3 regions of the Actinoplanes sp. NBRC 101535 genome follow, and region 1 is predicted to be linked to each of the others. Evidence: riboswitches for the same ligand, from Rfam matches in the RefSeq annotation. Region 1 holds a riboswitch; each other region holds the start of a gene.
What was found. A riboswitch is a leader RNA that binds a small molecule or an ion and turns the genes downstream of it on or off. The one in region 1 is predicted to bind S-adenosylmethionine.
Positions count from the first base shown of each region.

Region 1 (5,310 bases):
TCGGCGACCCGTACTTCATGCAGTATCGCCTCGATGCGATCGAACGCTACCGGGAGTACGGCGACGACTGGTGGGACGTGGTTCCCTACGGCTACTACCAGGCGGGATATCTGCTTCACATGGCGGCCGTGGTCGCGATGCCGCTGCTGGTGGCGCGGCGTGGCTGGCATTGGCCGGCCGGCATCGTGGTGCTGCTGGCCAGCGTGTGGGAGTTCATCGCGGTGGTGCCGTACAGCCTGATCAATACGACAGTGGTCCCGTACCTGCCGATGGTTGCCGGAGCGGCGCTGATGGCATCGTGGTTGATCGTCCGCAACGGCGTCGAGGACAGCGTCATGGCTCCGGCGAGGGGCTGACCGCACCCGGTTTTCGCGGCGCCGTCCCGTCCCGGCGTCGCTCCGTCCCGGCGCCGTCCCGTCCCGCTGGCGGGCCGACGCCGGCTGCTCGCCGGCGGGTAGGTGAGTCGCGATTGATCAACACCGTGTCGTGGGTGACGAGCCGGCCTGCGAGCTACCCCGCAAGGCGGTCAGTCGTCGCCTTATGGCTGCCGGGCGGAGTTGAGCGTGGCGGGCCGTCGCCCATGGCACTGCCCGCCACGCTCGGCCGACCACCGATGACGGCTCGGAATCGCCAGCCGTCGTTTGCGGTCGTTTTCGGCTCACGGATGGACCACGGCTGACGGCTGAGTCGGGCGAGCCGTCGACCACGGCTGCCCGCAGGGCGAAACGCAGCCGCCGGCGACGGCCCGGGGGTTGCCGGCCGTCGGTCATGGTCGTCTTCGGCTCATCGACGGACCGTGGCCGACGGCCGGGCATTCCGGGCGTCTTCGACCTGGCGCTGTTCACGTTCGGGCCGTCCGGTCCGCCGCCGATGACGGCCTCCGCGCTACCGCGGTCTTGGCCGACGTGCGGAGTGTGCCAGGGTGGAGGAGACCCGGATCGGTTCGCCGCCGAGCGATGAGTTCTGACGCCGTCGGGGGTCTGAAATCCGGAGGCCGATGGCGGCACGACGTGAAGTCGCGGTTCGGTGTCCGGCTTTTCGAACTCGTGACGAAAGGTTGCGGAATGACGGTTATCGCCAGCTTCTGTATGTCGCTGGACGGCTTTGTGGCTCGTCCGGACAACAGTGTGGGCCCCCTGTTCGACTGGTATTCCCGTGGTGATGTCGAGGTGCCGATGGCCGGCTACCCGATCACCTTCCGGGTCTCCGCGGCCAGCGCGGACTACCTGCGCGCCCAGACCGACCTGGCCCGGAGCAGTGCCTTCGTGTGCGGCCGCCGGGTCTTCGACCACACGGGCGGGTGGGGTGGCAACCCGCCCGGCAACGGCCGCGCGTTCGTGATGACCCACCGCGAACCTCCCGCGGACTGGCCGGCTGAGCGGCTCGCACCGTTCACTTTCGTCCCCGACGGTGTCGAGAGCGCGATCAACCAGGCCAAGGCTGCCGGAGACGGCAACGTCAGCGTGTCCGGCCCCGCGGTCGCCCAGCAGTGCCTCAACGCCGGGCTGTTGGACGAGATCCGCATCGACCTGGTGCCGGTGTTCCTCGGCGAGGGGATCCCTTACTTCGCGAACATCGACAACGACGGCGCCGAACTCGAACGCGTCGAGGTCGTCGAAGGTGACGGCGTCACACACCTGCGGTATCGCGTGCATTACCGCTGACCGGGGACCCTGGTGATGAACGGTTTCGTGACCGGCAGCCCCTACCCGACCGCCCTACCCGGCCGGCCTTGCCTGAGGCGGTTGGGCCAGGCGCAGCAGGTCGTCGCCCTCGGCGCGGTACATCAGCTTCGACGGCATGTGCAGGTCGCCCAGGCGGCGATAGAAGCGGCGCGCCTCGACGTTGTCGGCGTCGGTCGACCATTCCATGCGGCTGCAGCCGGTGCCGACCGCTATGGCGCCGAGCCGGGCCATCAGGGCGGTGCCGACGCCGTGTCTGCGGAACGGCTCGCGGACGTACAACTCCTTCAGGAACAGCGACTTGGTGATCCCGGCGGCCGGCCACAGGAAGCTGTAGCTGGCGAAGCCGCGGACCACGCCGTCACCGTCGGCGGCCAGCAGCACCCGGGCGGCGGGTCCGTCGCTGAACAGCAGGGAGGCGATCTGGCGTTCCCACTCGTCGCGGGGTGGGAGTTCGTCGGCGCCGTAGAAGCGTTCCACCTCGGCCAGCAGTGCGGCCACGGCCGGGAGGTCGTCGGCGGTCGCATGCCGGTAGCGGTTCACCGAAGATCCCGAGGCAGATCAAGAGCAGTCCATGATGGTACGAGACGCCGACGCGTACCGTGGCTGCGGCGCGGGTGCGGGAGTTGCCGGTCGGGTTCCACAGCTTCCAGGATGGCCGCCGGATGCGGTGGCGGGCCGTCGCCGGGCCGGTCGACACCGATCGTGGCGCCACCGAGGGAGAGTGGCTCGGCCGGGTGTGCGGGCAGCACCGCCGGGCGTGCGGGCACCAGCACCGGGTGTGTCCTCCGGCCGCCCACCTGCCGGGTCAACACGACACGAGGTGGGCTGCCAGACGGTGACGCAGATGGGCGCGGCAGGTCGGCCACTCCGCCGCGATGATCGAGAACATCGCGGAGTCGCGGAGCAGGCCCTCCTCGCCCGGCGCCCACGACCGGGACCAGCGCCGCAGGACGCCCTCGAAGGTGGCGCCGGTCGCGGCCAGGGCGGCCCGGGCCCGGGCGTTACGGGCGTCCGTCTTCAGGTCGACGCGTTGCACGTTCCACTGTTCGAAGGCGTTCGTGAACAGCAGCAGTTTGGCCTCGGCGTTGATGCCGGTGCCCTGCGCGGAGGCGGACAGCCAGGTGAAGCCGACCTCGACGGCGACCAGGTCGCCGGTGTCCGGCTGGTAGCGCGGATCCCAGTAGGCGGTGGCACCGACGGCCCGGCCGGTCGCCGCGGAGATCTGTGCGTACGGGGCGAGCCGCCCGGTCGCGGCGCGCCCGAGTTGTTCGTCGATGTAGGCGTACACCTGGGCGGGGGTGGGCACCCAGGTCCACCCGTAGGAGTCGCGGTTCTCGGCGACGGCGGCCCGCAGGTCGGGGGCGTGCCGGTGGGCGAGCGGTTCGAGGCGGACGAGGGCGCCGTCGAGGGCAGGGCCGGGCAGGATCACGCGAACTCCAGGGTCGTCGCTTGTCCGGCGGGGCTGCCGGACCTGGTCATCACCCGGAGCACCCACCCACGACAGGGGTTGCCGGCCAGCAAGCCGGGGCTTGACGCTGGCACTCGTGACCCGCCAGACCCTACCGGACGGGGATGGGGCGTGTTCAGCGCGTACACCCGAACGAGATTTTAATGATTCGGTCTGATATTTCGGGCAATGGCCGGAAATAGGGTCGGCATCGAGTACGCCTACGCTGGCACCGTGTTCGCTTATGAAACAGGTTCGGGTACGCCGCTGGTGCTGCTGCACGGATTCGGCCTGGACCATCGCAGCCTGCTGCCGCTGGAGCCGACGTTCACGGGTTCGGGGTGGCGGCGTGTCTACCTCGACCTGCCCGGCGCGACCGGAACCCCGGCAGGGGATGTGACCAGCTCGCAGCAGGTCGCCGACGCGGTCGTGGACGAGATCCGCGCGCGTCTCGGCGACACGCCGTTCGCCGTGCTGGGCTGCTCGTTCGGCGCGATGATCGCCCGCCACGTCGCGCACGAGCTCCGCCCGCAGGTCCTCGGGCTCGCCACCCTGGTCGGCGTCTTCGTCGCCCGGCGCAGCGAACGGACCCTGCCACCCCGGACGGTGCTGCGAACCGATCCGGAGATCGAACCGCTGCTCGGTGCGTCCATCGGCCACTACCGGGAGGACGCCGTGGTGGAGTCCACGGACGACGCGGAGACGTTCCTGAAATACCTGCTGCCGGGCATCGACGGCGCCGACCAGGAGGCGCTGGCACGGATCGCGCACGACTACACCCTGGACCGGGAACCCGAGGACGCCCACCCCGAGCCTTTCACGCAGCCGGCCCTGCACGTCACCGGCCGGCAGGACGACGTGGTCGGTTACGCCGACGCGTGGCGCCGCGTCGAGCACTATCCGCGGGCGTCGTTCGCGACCCTGGACGCCGCCGGTCACAACCTCGTCTCCGAACAGGGCGGCCTGTGCTCGGCCCTGATCGCCGACTGGCTGCGCCGCATGAGGGGTCACGTCTCGAGCAACTGCCGGACGATGTAGCCGCCGACGGAGGCCGCGGCTACCAGGAACGACACGCCCACCGCGGTGGTGGCCGCGCGCCGGGCCCGTTTGCCGAGCCAGGCGGCCATGACCAGCCCACCGCCGAACGGCAGCCCGAACTTCAGGAGAAGCTCGCCCGCCATGGTGAGCGCCTCCAGAGCGCCGAGGCCGATCGACACTGCCATGACGGCCAGGCCGCCGACCAGCAACCGGGCGCGGAGAGGGCGCCAGGCTTGCCACCCCCGCCGCGGTTCCCGCCAGAGCAGGGCGAGGGCCACACACGTGGCGACGGTGCCGACCAGAGCGAGGATGGCCGACTGCGCCACCCAGTCCGCCATCTCGGTCTGGGTCGGGGTGATGGCGTCCGCGCCGGCGGCGTTGAACACGTCGCGGATGCCCACCGTGCCGTGTCCGGCCAGGTGAGCGGCGCACACCGTGACCGCCGCCGCCGTGGGCCGTCGCAAGCCGGGGAACAGCGCCACCGTCAGGCCGCCGCCGATCAGGCCCAGAACACCGAGCCAGAGTACGGACGACCAGTACGGCTCGGGGGCCAGGAACAGGACGGCGGCGGCTGGTACCGCGCAGAGCACGAGCACGGCTCCCGCCACGGTGGTCGTGACACGACGTTGCATGCCATCCTCAACGCGTCACCTCGTGACGGGTGTCGTCCGGTCCCCGAGGATGGCATCGTCCCTTTCGGGTAGTTCGGGAACGGCCAGCTACAAATGGCACGGTCCCGAAACGTCAGCGGGACGAGGCCGCCAAAACCTGCGTGGCGCGGTCGGCCACGGTCGCGTCGACGACCAGGTCGTAGTGGTCCGGGCGGAGCCGGCCCGGCACACCGGCGGGGCGGCGGCCCAGCGCCATGCCGTACCCGATCAGGCCGATCGCAGCACCCGAGGCGGTGCCGGTGGCGGCGGCGGCCAGGGCGATCCGGGTGTCGTCGTCGTGGTTCGGCACCACCAGCTCGAAGGAGGTCAGCAGGTGCCCGACCAGGATGCCGACGAGCAGCCCGAGCAGTCCGCCCCGCACGGCCGGCCGGCGGGCGGTGACGGCGGGCGCCTCGTGGCTGCCGCAGGCGACGATGGTGGCGCTGTCCTGCGGGATGCCGCCCTCGGTGAGCCGGGCGGACGCCCGCGC
Region 1 is NZ_BSSY01000024.1:66,601-71,910, forward strand. Features, by position in the region: gene QSK32_RS40510 (hypothetical protein) at 1-356, shown strand, start outside; gene QSK32_RS40515 (dihydrofolate reductase family protein) at 1,065-1,664, shown strand; gene QSK32_RS40520 (GNAT family N-acetyltransferase) at 1,719-2,225, opposite strand; gene QSK32_RS40525 (GNAT family N-acetyltransferase) at 2,491-3,114, opposite strand; SAM riboswitch class IV at 3,126-3,235, opposite strand; gene QSK32_RS40530 (alpha/beta fold hydrolase) at 3,367-4,170, shown strand; gene QSK32_RS40535 (hypothetical protein) at 4,140-4,802, opposite strand; gene QSK32_RS40540 (hypothetical protein) at 4,915-5,310, opposite strand, start outside.

Region 2 (5,310 bases), on a different contig from region 1:
GGCGCGGGCATCGGCGTGGAACGTCTGGTGCCGCGCCGGCGTCTCGAGGACGCGTTCCTGGCCCTGGTGGGCGACAATTCGCGGGGAAGTGGAGACCGATGAGCGCCTCGGCGGCGACCGGCTACAAGGCGTCACGCACCATGCCGATCTGGGCGGAGGTGCGGCGTCAGGCGTCCCGGCGGCGGACCCAGCTGGCCCTGGGCTTCATGGTGCTGCTGCCGGTGATCATCCTGCTGGCCTTCGAGTTCGACACCGACCGGCGCGACGACGACGGCGGTGGCGGCGGGGGCGCGTTCAGCAGCCTGGCCGACCTGGCCACCTCCGGCGGACTGAACTTCACCCTGTTCTGCCTGGCCGTCTCGTCGAGCTTCCTGCTGGTCGTGGTCGTGGCGTTGTGCTTCGGCGACACGGTCGCCAGCGAGGCCTCCTGGGGCAGCCTGCGATACCTGCTGGCGATTCCGGTGCCGCGGGCACGGCTGCTCGGCGTCAAGCTGATCGTGGCCGCCGGATACTCCCTGGTGGCGCTCTTCCTGCTGGCCGGAACCGGGATGCTGCTCGGCACGATCCGCTACGGCTGGGGTCCGCTGGGCAGCAGCATCGCGGCGGAGATCCCACCGGGTGAGGGTGTGCTGCGGCTGCTGGGCATCCTGGCGTACTTCGCGGTCACCCTGCTGGTCGTCGCGGGCCTGGCGTTCCTGCTGTCGGTGCTGACCGACGCGGCGCTGGGCGCGGTCGGCGGCGCGGTGCTGCTCTGGATCCTGTCCAGCATCCTGGACCAGATCGAGGCGCTCGGGACGATCCGCAACGCGCTGCCGTCGCACTACAACGACGCCTGGATGGGGCTGCTCTCCACCCCGATCCAGACCGAGGACCTGGCCAAGGGGGCGATCTCCGCGGTCGTCTACGCGACGATCTTCTGGTCGGTGGCGTTCTACCGCTTCACCCGCAAGGACGTCACCTCGTAAATGCGTTGACCCCGCGGTCCGGGACTTCGAAGATCGAGCGCGATGCCGAACTTCGAGATCCGGGCCGCGCGGTCCGGTGACGCCGCCGGGGTGGTCGCTCTCCGAGCCGAGATCCACCCTTATCTGGTACGCGGTGAGCACGCCACCAGGCACACCATCACCGCACCGCCGACGGCCGAGCAGTGGGGTTGTTTCGTGGCGGTCCGTGCCGGCGAGGTGGTCGGCTGGGTGGCCGGCCTGCGCAATCTGGGCTCCGCCGAACCGGACTTCGGCCAGATCCTCCAACTCCAGGTGCACCCGTCGTATCGGTGCCGGGGCATCGGCGGCGCCCTGTTCACCGCGGTCACCGATCATCTGCGTTCGATCGGCATCCGCCGCACGGCCGCGCTGACCACCCCGGAGGCGCTCGACTTCGCCCGCCGCCGCGGCTTGGAGCCGACCCGCGAGGTGCGCTACTCCGCCCTCGACCTGAGCCCCCTCGTCTCCCCGCCGGTGCCGCCCGTGGGGATCCGGCTCGTTCCGCTGATCGACATCTCCGCCCACGATCTGTATGCGGCCGACCGGCTGGCCACCGCCGACGAACCCGGTGACACGCCCACGGCTCCGATCCCGTTCGACTCGTGGCGGCAGGACGTCTGGGACAACCCTGATCTGGATCGGTCCGCGAGCACGGTTGCGATGGCCGGGGACGACCCGATCGGGTACTCCCTGATCCTGCGGGACGGTCACCGCGCCTGGTCCGACATGACCGCCACCGTTCCCGCGTTCCGGGGGCGTGGCGTGGCTCTGGCGGCGAAGACGGCGGCTCTGCTGCGGGCGGCCGAACACGGGGTGACGGTCGCCTACACCGCCAATGACGAGTCCAACGTCGCCATGCTCGCCGTCAACGCCCGTCTCGGCTACCGGCCGATCGCCCGCCAGTTCTCCGGCGTGATCACCCTCTAGTCAAGGTTCCTGCCCGGCATCCGCGTGGTGATGTGCGGCGCTGAGTGCGGCTGAGGTCACCATGCGGATGGGCTTCGTGCCCTTACCACGGAACGTGTCTGGGTTTTTCGGGCGTCACCACTCACGCAGGCCGCCCGGTGGCTCTCGCGGGTTGGACGCGTAGCGGCCAGCGGGAGTCGCCGGGCCCTCGGCGGGAGCGACGGTCTGTACCCACCACCCCGCTACGACATGGTTCTTAAGCTTTTGAAGTGTTTTGCTCGTATTTTGGCGCTGACCGTCGATAACTCGCTCACACCTCGGGAATCATCTTCGAGGATCCCGAGAGGGCGTCGTAAGGTGGCGGTAACAACTGAATACCTCATCCAGAGGGGCAGAGGGATACGGCCCGACGAAGCCCCGGCAACCACCGTGCATGTCTCGATGACGAGGCCGCGCGCGGCAGGTGCTAATTCCGTCCCCGTTTCGGCAGGTCGCCGCGGGGAAAGATGAGAGGGAAGGCCTCGATGACGTCTGCCGTCAGTGCACCTGTCTCCACCGAATCTCCGGCCCGTGGGCTGATCTGCCGCGCGTGTGGTGCCGAATACCCGCTCGCCGCGCAGCACGCTTGTTACGAATGTTTCGGCCCGCTCGAGGTCGCCTATGACGAGGCGGCGCTCGCGCGGGTGACCCGGGCCCAGATCGAGGCGGGTCCGCAGAACATCTGGCGCTACGCCGGGCTGCTTCCGGCCGGGCAGAACCCGGACACCCGGGTGACGCTCGACCCCGGTCTGACCCCGCTGGTCGCCGCGCCCGCGCTGGCCGAGGCGATCGGTCTGAGCGCGCCGCTGTGGGTGAAGGACGACTCGCAGAACCCGACGCACTCGTTCAAGGACCGGGTCGTGTCGGTGGCGCTGACCGCCGCCAAGGAGCTGGGCTTCAAGCGGTTCTCGTGCGCCTCGACGGGCAATCTGGCCAACTCGGTCGCCGCCCACGCGGCCCGGGCCGGGGTGCCGAGCATCGTCTTCATCCCCTCCGACCTGGAGCAGGGCAAGATCATCACCACCGCGGTGTACGGGGGTGAGCTGGTCGCGATCGAAGGTTCCTACGACGACGTCAACCGGCTCTGCAGTGAGCTCGTGGAGACCGACGAGTTCGAGGACACCGCGTTCGTGAACGTGAACGTCCGTCCGTTCTACGCCGAGGGCTCCAAGACCCTGGGGTACGAGGTCGCCGAGCAGCTGGGCTGGCGCATCCCGGCCCAGGTCGTCATCCCGATGGCGTCCGGTGAACTGCTCACCAAGGTGGACAAGGCGTTCAGCGAGCTGGTCGAGATCGGACTGGCCACGGCGCCCGAGGGCGGCTGGACCGTGTTCGGTGCGCAGTCCGAGGGCTGTAACCCGATCGCCGTCGCCCTGCACGCCGACACCGATGTGATCACCCCAGTGAAGCCGACCGGCATCGCCAAGTCGCTCAACATCGGCGACCCGGCGGCCGGCCCGTACGCGATCGAAGCCGTCAAGCGCACCGGCGGCTGGATGGACTACGCGAACGACGACGAGATCCGCGACGGCATCCGGCTGCTGGCCGAGACGACCGGCGTGTTCGCCGAGACCGCCGGCGGCACCACGGTGGCGGTGCTCAAGAAGCTGGTGGCGAGCGGCAGGCTGGACCCGTCGAAGGAGACGGTGGTCTACAACACCGGCGAGGGCCTGAAGACGCTCGACGCGGTGGCCGGCCAGGTTGGACCCACCCACACCATCAAGCCGTCGCTGCGCGGCGCCCGCGAGGCCGGACTGCTGGGATAGCTGTCCGTAATCGGTGTCCTGCCGGTTGTTGAAGATTCCCTCCTTCGAGGACTTGCGGGGCGTCTAGAAAAACGTGCAAGATGCATGCGCGGGAGGACGCGACGCCGTACGAGGCCCCTCACCTGAGCTTGGCGACAATCTCGAGGGACCCAACGACCCAGTGCTGACCCAATGGCTACGTGCCAGGAGGTGCTGTGCGTCCGTCCTCCCGACCAAACTTCAGCCATGTGCGCAGCGGCAGATCCTCGGGATAACCGCCCTCGCGCAGGCCGGCCCGCTTCTCGAAGACGTTCCGGGCGCCGAACGACGGCGTGACGCAGATCGAATACCCGCAGGCCAGCCAATAGGCCGGCCAGAACAGTGGGCCCAGGATCGCGTACTGGGCCGTGTGGTGGGTCTCGTGGGCCAGCAGGGCGGATCGTCTGTCGTCCAGCAGCCACTCGGCGCTGTGCCTCGTGATGATCACTGAGCCGACCGTGAAGCAGGATGCCGCGGGCGTCCGGAAGCGGTAGTTCTCGGCGATCAGGATGCCGTCCGGGGCCCTTCGGATCCGTGAACCGGCGGCGACGGCGATCAGTAGGCCGGCGGCGGTGGTGCCGTTCAAGGTGTTGACCACGCTTCTGAGGCGATTTTTCATGCTTTACGGCGCATTTGTAGCTCGGTGAGCTCCGGGACGGTCGGGTGCGGCAGGCGGACACCGGTGTCGGCGAAACCCAGTTTCTCGTACGCCCGGACGGCCCGGTCGTTGCCGACCACCACCTCGAGCATCAGCTCGTCACGCCCGGACGCCACCGACCAGTCGGCCACCGCGTCGACCATCTGCGCCAGCACCTTGCCACCCCGGTAGGCCGGGGTGAGGTAGACCGCGAAGACCACCGTGCAGCCCGGCTCGTCGGCCAGGGTGGTGCCGCCGGCGTGCCCGATCAGCGGGCCGCCCGGGTCGGCGATGAACTGTGCCGTCCCCGATCCGAAGGCCGCCTGCACGATCCGCTGCCGGTAACTCTCGTGCGGCCGGGCCGCGGCCTGGGCGAGCGTCTCCAGGAACGCGAGCGGACTGTCCGCGAGCATCTCCAGGCGCAGGGCTCGCATCCGTCCCGCGTCCTCCGGGGTGACCCGCCGAACCGTCCAGTTGTCCATACCGTACTCACTACCGCTCCCAGTGCCGGGCGGCAACCAGGTTGACGTAAACCGAACTTTTCCCGCCCCTGTTCGGAGGGCGTCGCACGCCTGAGCTGGGCGTTCAAGATCTTTGCAGGGAAACCGAACACGGCTCGCGAGTTTCGCGGGAAGATGGGCTTCCTTGCACTCGGCCTGGGGGAGTGCTAAACAAGTGATTGGCACTCGCGCCACGTGAGTGCCAGCAGGTCGGGACGGTGGGGTTCCGTCCGGGGCGTTGCCATCGGCGCTTCGGCACGAAACCGGTCGTCGCGGGCTTTCCGGCTCGGCCTGAGGACGTCACATCGCCAGGTGGTGACGTCCACAGACGTTCCTCAACATGCGGAGAGCGGGGCCGAACAGGTCCGGCTGCCGCGGGATGTCCGGGAGGACAACGCCGTATGGCCAAGATCATCGCATTCGACGAGGAGGCTCGTCGGGGCCTCGAGCGCGGCATGAAC
Region 2 is NZ_BSSY01000026.1:39,740-45,049, reverse strand. Features, by position in the region: gene QSK32_RS41605 (alpha/beta fold hydrolase) at 1-102, shown strand, start outside; gene QSK32_RS41600 (ABC transporter permease) at 99-965, shown strand; gene QSK32_RS41595 (GNAT family N-acetyltransferase) at 1,008-1,910, shown strand; SAM riboswitch class I at 2,266-2,402, shown strand; gene thrC (threonine synthase) at 2,414-3,694, shown strand; gene QSK32_RS41585 (hypothetical protein) at 3,870-4,310, opposite strand; gene QSK32_RS41580 (GNAT family N-acetyltransferase) at 4,328-4,831, opposite strand; gene groL (chaperonin GroEL) at 5,251-5,310, shown strand, end outside.
Region 2: linked by a shared signal. The riboswitch ahead of thrC (threonine synthase) and the one ahead of QSK32_RS40525 (GNAT family N-acetyltransferase) in region 1 are both predicted to bind S-adenosylmethionine.

Region 3 (5,310 bases), on a different contig from region 1:
TGGGCACTGCTGTGGTCGTACGTGTGCTCGCTGACGAGCACCCCGAACACCGAGTGGTGCAGGGTGGTGGCGATCAGGAACACGCCGAACGGCGCCCAGTCGCGGTACAGCGCGAGCGCCGCCACCGCGACGAAGAACGAGAAGTGCGATTCGGTCAGACCGCCGCTGAGCGAGACGAAACCGCCACACGCCACCGCGTAGCCCAGCGCGACCGCGACCGACCGTAACCGGCGGGACCAGGACCGGGTTCCCACCAGCACGGACGTGAGGATGAGGCCGTCGGTGACCAGCAGGGTGGGGCCGGTGTCGGGACGGAACGCGCCGAACACCGTGAGGATCACCATGATGACGGCGAGCAGCACCGTCAGCAGCCGGTGCCGGCGTGCCCAGTCCTCGTCCCGAAGCCCGCCGCCGACCGGGAGCCTGTCCCACAGCCACGTCATCCACCCCGCCACGATTGTCTCTTCGGCGGGTTCGGCGGCCAGGGAAGGCCAACACGGGTAGCGGATCAGGTGCGAAGGACCGCCGCGAGGCCTGCGACGAAGCGGTCCACGTCCTCGACGTCGCTGCCGATGCCGAAACTGGCCCGCAGGAGCCCGGTCGCGCCGTCACCACAACTGCCCGTCGTGGCACTCCCGGTCAGCCGCCGCACCAGCGGGTGGGCACAGAACTGACCGGCGCGGACCCCGATCCCGTGATCCCGGCCCAGGCGCAGCGCCACGTCGGCCGGGTCGTGGCCGGGCAGGGCCAGCGAGACGATGCCGACCCGGGGCTGGTCCGGGCCGAAGACGCTGACCTCGACCGCGCCGGGCACCCCGGCCAGGCCCTCCCGCAGCCGGGTCAGCAGGGCCTGCTCGTGGGCGTGCAGGGCGTCCCGGTCGGCGGCGGCCAGGGCCTCGGCGACGGCCGCGATGGCCACCGCGCCGAGCAGGTTCGGGGTGCCGCCCTCGTGCCGGGCCGCGCCGGTCGCCCAGGTCAGCTCGCCGGGGACGTCACCGACGACGGCGCTGGCGCCACCACCGGCGAGGTACGGCTCGGCGGCGTCCAGCCAGTCGGCGCGGCCGGCCAGCACACCGGCACCGAACGGGGCGTACAGCTTGTGGCCGGAGAACGCGAGGTAGTCGGCGCCCAACTCGTCCAGGTCGACGGCCCGGTGCGGGGCCAGCTGGGCGGCGTCGACGACCACCCGGACGCCGTGGGCGTGCGCGACGTCGGCCAGCTCACGGACCGGCCAGACCTCCCCGGTCACGTTGCTCGCACCGGTCACGGTGAGCACGGCCGGACCGGTGACGGTGGCCAGCGCCGCGGTGAGCAGCGTGACCGCCTCCGCGGGCGACGACGGGGTGGGCAGCCGCACCGGGTTCGGCCAGGGCAGCAGGTTCGCGTGGTGCTCGCCGGAGAACTGGAGTGTCGTGGTCCCGGCCGGCAGTGCCCGGGCCAGCAGGTTGAGCGCGTCCGTGGTGTTCCGGGTGAAGATCACCGTGTCGCCGGGGCGGGCGCCGACGAACTCGGCGACCACGTCGCGGGCCAGCTCGTACGCCAGGGTGGAGGCCTGGGACCGCACCCCGGTGCCCCGGTGCACGCTGCCGTAGCGCGGCAGCAGGTCCTGCACCGCGTCGGCGGCTGCCCGCACACAGGGGGCGGACGCGGCGTAGTCGAGGTGCACGAAACGCGTGAGCTCGCCGGACGGCAGAGCGACCTTCAGATCTTCACCGATGACATCCAACAATGGCATGACCGCGCCTCCACGGGTTCGCCTCTTGCCGGCATCGGGCGATGCGCGGCCCGGTCTTCACCCGGGGCACCCCATCGCGAACTGCAAGGGTTGCCGGCCAGCAAGCCGGGGCTTTCCGCTGGCACTCATGACCTGGCGACGACCGTAGCAGACGTGTATTACCCCCTCAACAAGTAGTGATTAGGCTCAACGCATGACGATCACGTTCCAGCAGGAGTGGGAGACGTGGCACGACGCCCACGAGCAGCGGCGTGCCTCCCCGCACGGTTTTCTCGCCATCACCGGTCTGCACTGGCTGACGGAGACCCCGCAGCGGTTCGACGGAGTGCCGGGGTCGTGGAGCACCGGGCCGTCCGGGCCCGCGGTGACGCTGGACGATGGTGAGGAGATCATCGTCGACGGCAGTCCGGTGTCGGGCAGCTTCGCCTTCGGCAAGATTCCCGACAAAGGCGACGTCACGGTTGAATACGGAAATATCCGGATTGAGGTGGCAAGTCGTGGTGGGTTCGACGTGGTTCGCCCCCGCGATCCCGCCGGCCCGGTCCTGAAGGCCTACGACGGCACCCCGGCCTATCCCGCAGACGAGAAGTGGGTCATCTCCGGGGATTTCCGGGCGTTTGACGAACCGCGCCCCTACCCCGTCGGTTCCGTGGCCGAAGGCATCGAACACGTCTACGAATCCCCCGGCGTGATCACCTTCACCGTCGACGGCGTCGACCACGAGCTGGTCGCCTTCAACGGGCACACCCCGGGCACCCTCTCGGTGCTGTTCACCGACGAGACCTCGGGCGTCACCACCTACGCCGCGAACCGCAGCGTCCAGGTCGCCGCCCCGGCCGCCGACGGCACCGTGACGGTGGACTTCAACCGGGCCACCAATCTGCCGTGCGCGTACACCGAATTCGCGACCTGCCCGCTGCCCCCGCAGGGCAACCGGCTGCCGATCGCGGTGGAGGCGGGCGAGAAGAAGCCGAGTTAGCCTGCCTCGGTGGAGGAACTCGTCGCACCCGCGGTGGAGCTGATCGGCATCCGCTCCACCGCGGACCGTCCCGCCGACCTGCGGCACGCCCTCGACCTGGTGCTCGACCTCGTCGGGCCGGGTTTCGACACCCGGCACTTCGTCGCGAACGGCAAACCCAGCGCGCTGCTGACCACCGGCGACCGGCCGCAGGTCATCCTGAACGCGCACCTGGACGTGGTACCCGGCAAACCGTCCCAGTTCGCCGCCCGTCGCGACGGCGACCGCCTCTACGGGCGCGGCGCCCAGGACATGAAGGTCGCCGCGCTGGTGATGGCCACGGTGTTCCGCGACGTGGCCCGCACCCTGCCCTACCCGGTCGGGTTGCAGCTGGTCACCGACGAGGAGGTGGGCGGTTTCGACGGCACCGGCCACCAGGTCGCCGCGGGTGTCACCGCCCGGTTCGTGGTGATCGGCGAGCAGAGCGCGCTGCGGGTGGTGGCCGCCTCCAAGGGCATCCTGCGGGCCCGGCTGACCGCGACCGGTCGCACGGCCCACGCCGCGTACCCGTGGCTCGGCGAGAACGCCCTGCTCACCGTGGTGGACGCGGTCAGCCGGGTGGTCGCGCGCTATCCAGTTCCGGACGCCGAGGCCTGGACCACCACGGTCAACGTCGCTTCCATCACGACGTCGAACACGGCCGCGAACATCGTGCCCGCCGACGCACAGGCCTGGCTCGACGTCCGCTTCCCGCCGCACGACACCGACTTCACCGGCCGTGAACCCGCCGAGATCGTCGCCCACCTCGCCGCGATCACCGGGCCGGCGGTGGACGTCACGATCGAGGGGCTGGGCGCGCCGCACTATGCGAATCCGGACAGCGCCCCGGTCCGGCTCCTGCAGCAGGCCGCGCAGTCCGTCGGCTACGACGGCTCCCTGCTGCGCAAACACGGCGCGGCGGACGGCCGGTTCTACTCGGCGCGCGGTGTGGACGCGTGCATCTTCGGTCCGGCCGGCGACGGACAGCACGGCCCGCACGAATACGTCGACCTGCGGTCACTGCGCCCTTACCACGACGCGCTGCGCACGTTCCTGCTCTCGTGGGGGTACGCGTGAAGCGGCGTCCCCCTTCGACCCGCAATCCGACCGTCCCGGGTTCGCCTACCGCACCCCGCAATCCGGGCGTCCCGGGCTCACCTCCGGAACCGTTCCGCACTGGGTCGCCGCCGCTGACGGTTCAGGATCGGCGCTCGCCGGGGCGGACCCGGCCGGTCTCGTAGGACCAGACGACCAGCTGCGCCCGGTCCCGCAGGTCCAGTTTGGCGAGCACCCGCGTGACGTGCGTCTTCACCGTCGCCGGGCTGATCGCGAGCGCCGCCCCGATCTCGTCGTTGGACAGTCCGGTCGCGACCAGGGCGGCGATCTCGTCCTCCCGCGGTGTCAACCGTCCCGCCCCGGCCGCCGGCACCGGGGACGCCGGGACGGGACGGCGGGTGAACTCCGCGATCAGCCGCCGGGTCACCGACGGCGCGAGCAGGGCGTCGCCGGCCGCCACCACCCGGACGCCGCGGATCAGGTCGACCGGTTCGATGTCCTTCACCAGGAAACCGCTGGCGCCGCCGCGCAGCGCCCCGTACACGTACTCGTCGTGATCAAAAGTGGTCAGGATGACCACCTTGACGGCGGTCAGGCGCGGATCCGTGACGATGCGCCGGGTCGCCTCGAGGCCGTCCAGCACCGGCATCCGCACGTCCATCAGCACCACGTCCGGTCGTTCCCGCAGCGTCAGGTCCACCGCCGCCGCGCCGTCCCCGGCCTCGGCCACCACCGCGATGTCGTCCTCGCCGCCGAGGATCGACCGGAATCCCGCCCGCACGAGCGTCTGATCGTCCGCCAGCAGCACCCGGATCACGACGCCTCCACCGGCGACACGGGCAGTACCGCGTGCACCCGGAATCCACCACCGGCCACCGGTTCCGCGGTCAACCGGCCACCCAACGCCACCGCGCGTTCCGTCATCCCCCGGATCCCGTTCCCCGCCCCGACATGACCGCCGGCCGCCGTCCCGTTGTCGACGATCTCCACCTCCAGCGCTCCCCCGGCCAGCCGCACCGACACCACCGCCTCGGTCGCCGCCGCGTGCCGCCGGACGTTCGTCAGCGACTCCTGCACGATCCGGTATCCGGCCGACTCCACCGCCGGGGGAAGCGGCCCGGGCGGGAGTGCGGTCACGCGTACCCGAAGATCAGAAGCCTGCGCCGCAGCGACCAGACCGGCCACCGCGGCCAGCGACGGCGCCACCGGCTCAGCCCCGTCCACCTGTCGCAACACGCCCAGCACCGTGCGCATGTCGCGCAGCGCCTCCCTACTCGCCGCGCGGATGGTCTCCAGCGCCGCGAAGGCGGTGTCCGGATCACGGCGGTGCAACGCGGCCCCGGCCTGCACGGTGATCAGCGAGATCTGGTGGGCGGCCACGTCGTGCAGTTCGCGGGCGATCCGCAGCCGTTCCTCGAGGACCGCCTCGCCGGCTCTCCGGCCGGCCGCGTCGATCCGTTCCTGTCGGTCCCGCCACAACTCGCCCACCACGACCGCGGCCAGCAGCACCACTCCGAGGCCG
Region 3 is NZ_BSSY01000017.1:30,034-35,343, reverse strand. Features, by position in the region: gene QSK32_RS34855 (putative bifunctional diguanylate cyclase/phosphodiesterase) at 1-443, opposite strand, end outside; gene QSK32_RS34850 (aminotransferase class V-fold PLP-dependent enzyme) at 509-1,735, opposite strand; SAM riboswitch class IV at 1,752-1,868, opposite strand; gene QSK32_RS34845 (DUF1684 domain-containing protein) at 1,929-2,714, shown strand; gene QSK32_RS34840 (M20 family metallopeptidase) at 2,724-3,809, shown strand; gene QSK32_RS34835 (response regulator) at 3,931-4,605, opposite strand; gene QSK32_RS34830 (sensor histidine kinase) at 4,602-5,310, opposite strand, start outside.
Region 3: linked by a shared signal. The riboswitch ahead of QSK32_RS34850 (aminotransferase class V-fold PLP-dependent enzyme) and the one ahead of QSK32_RS40525 (GNAT family N-acetyltransferase) in region 1 are both predicted to bind S-adenosylmethionine.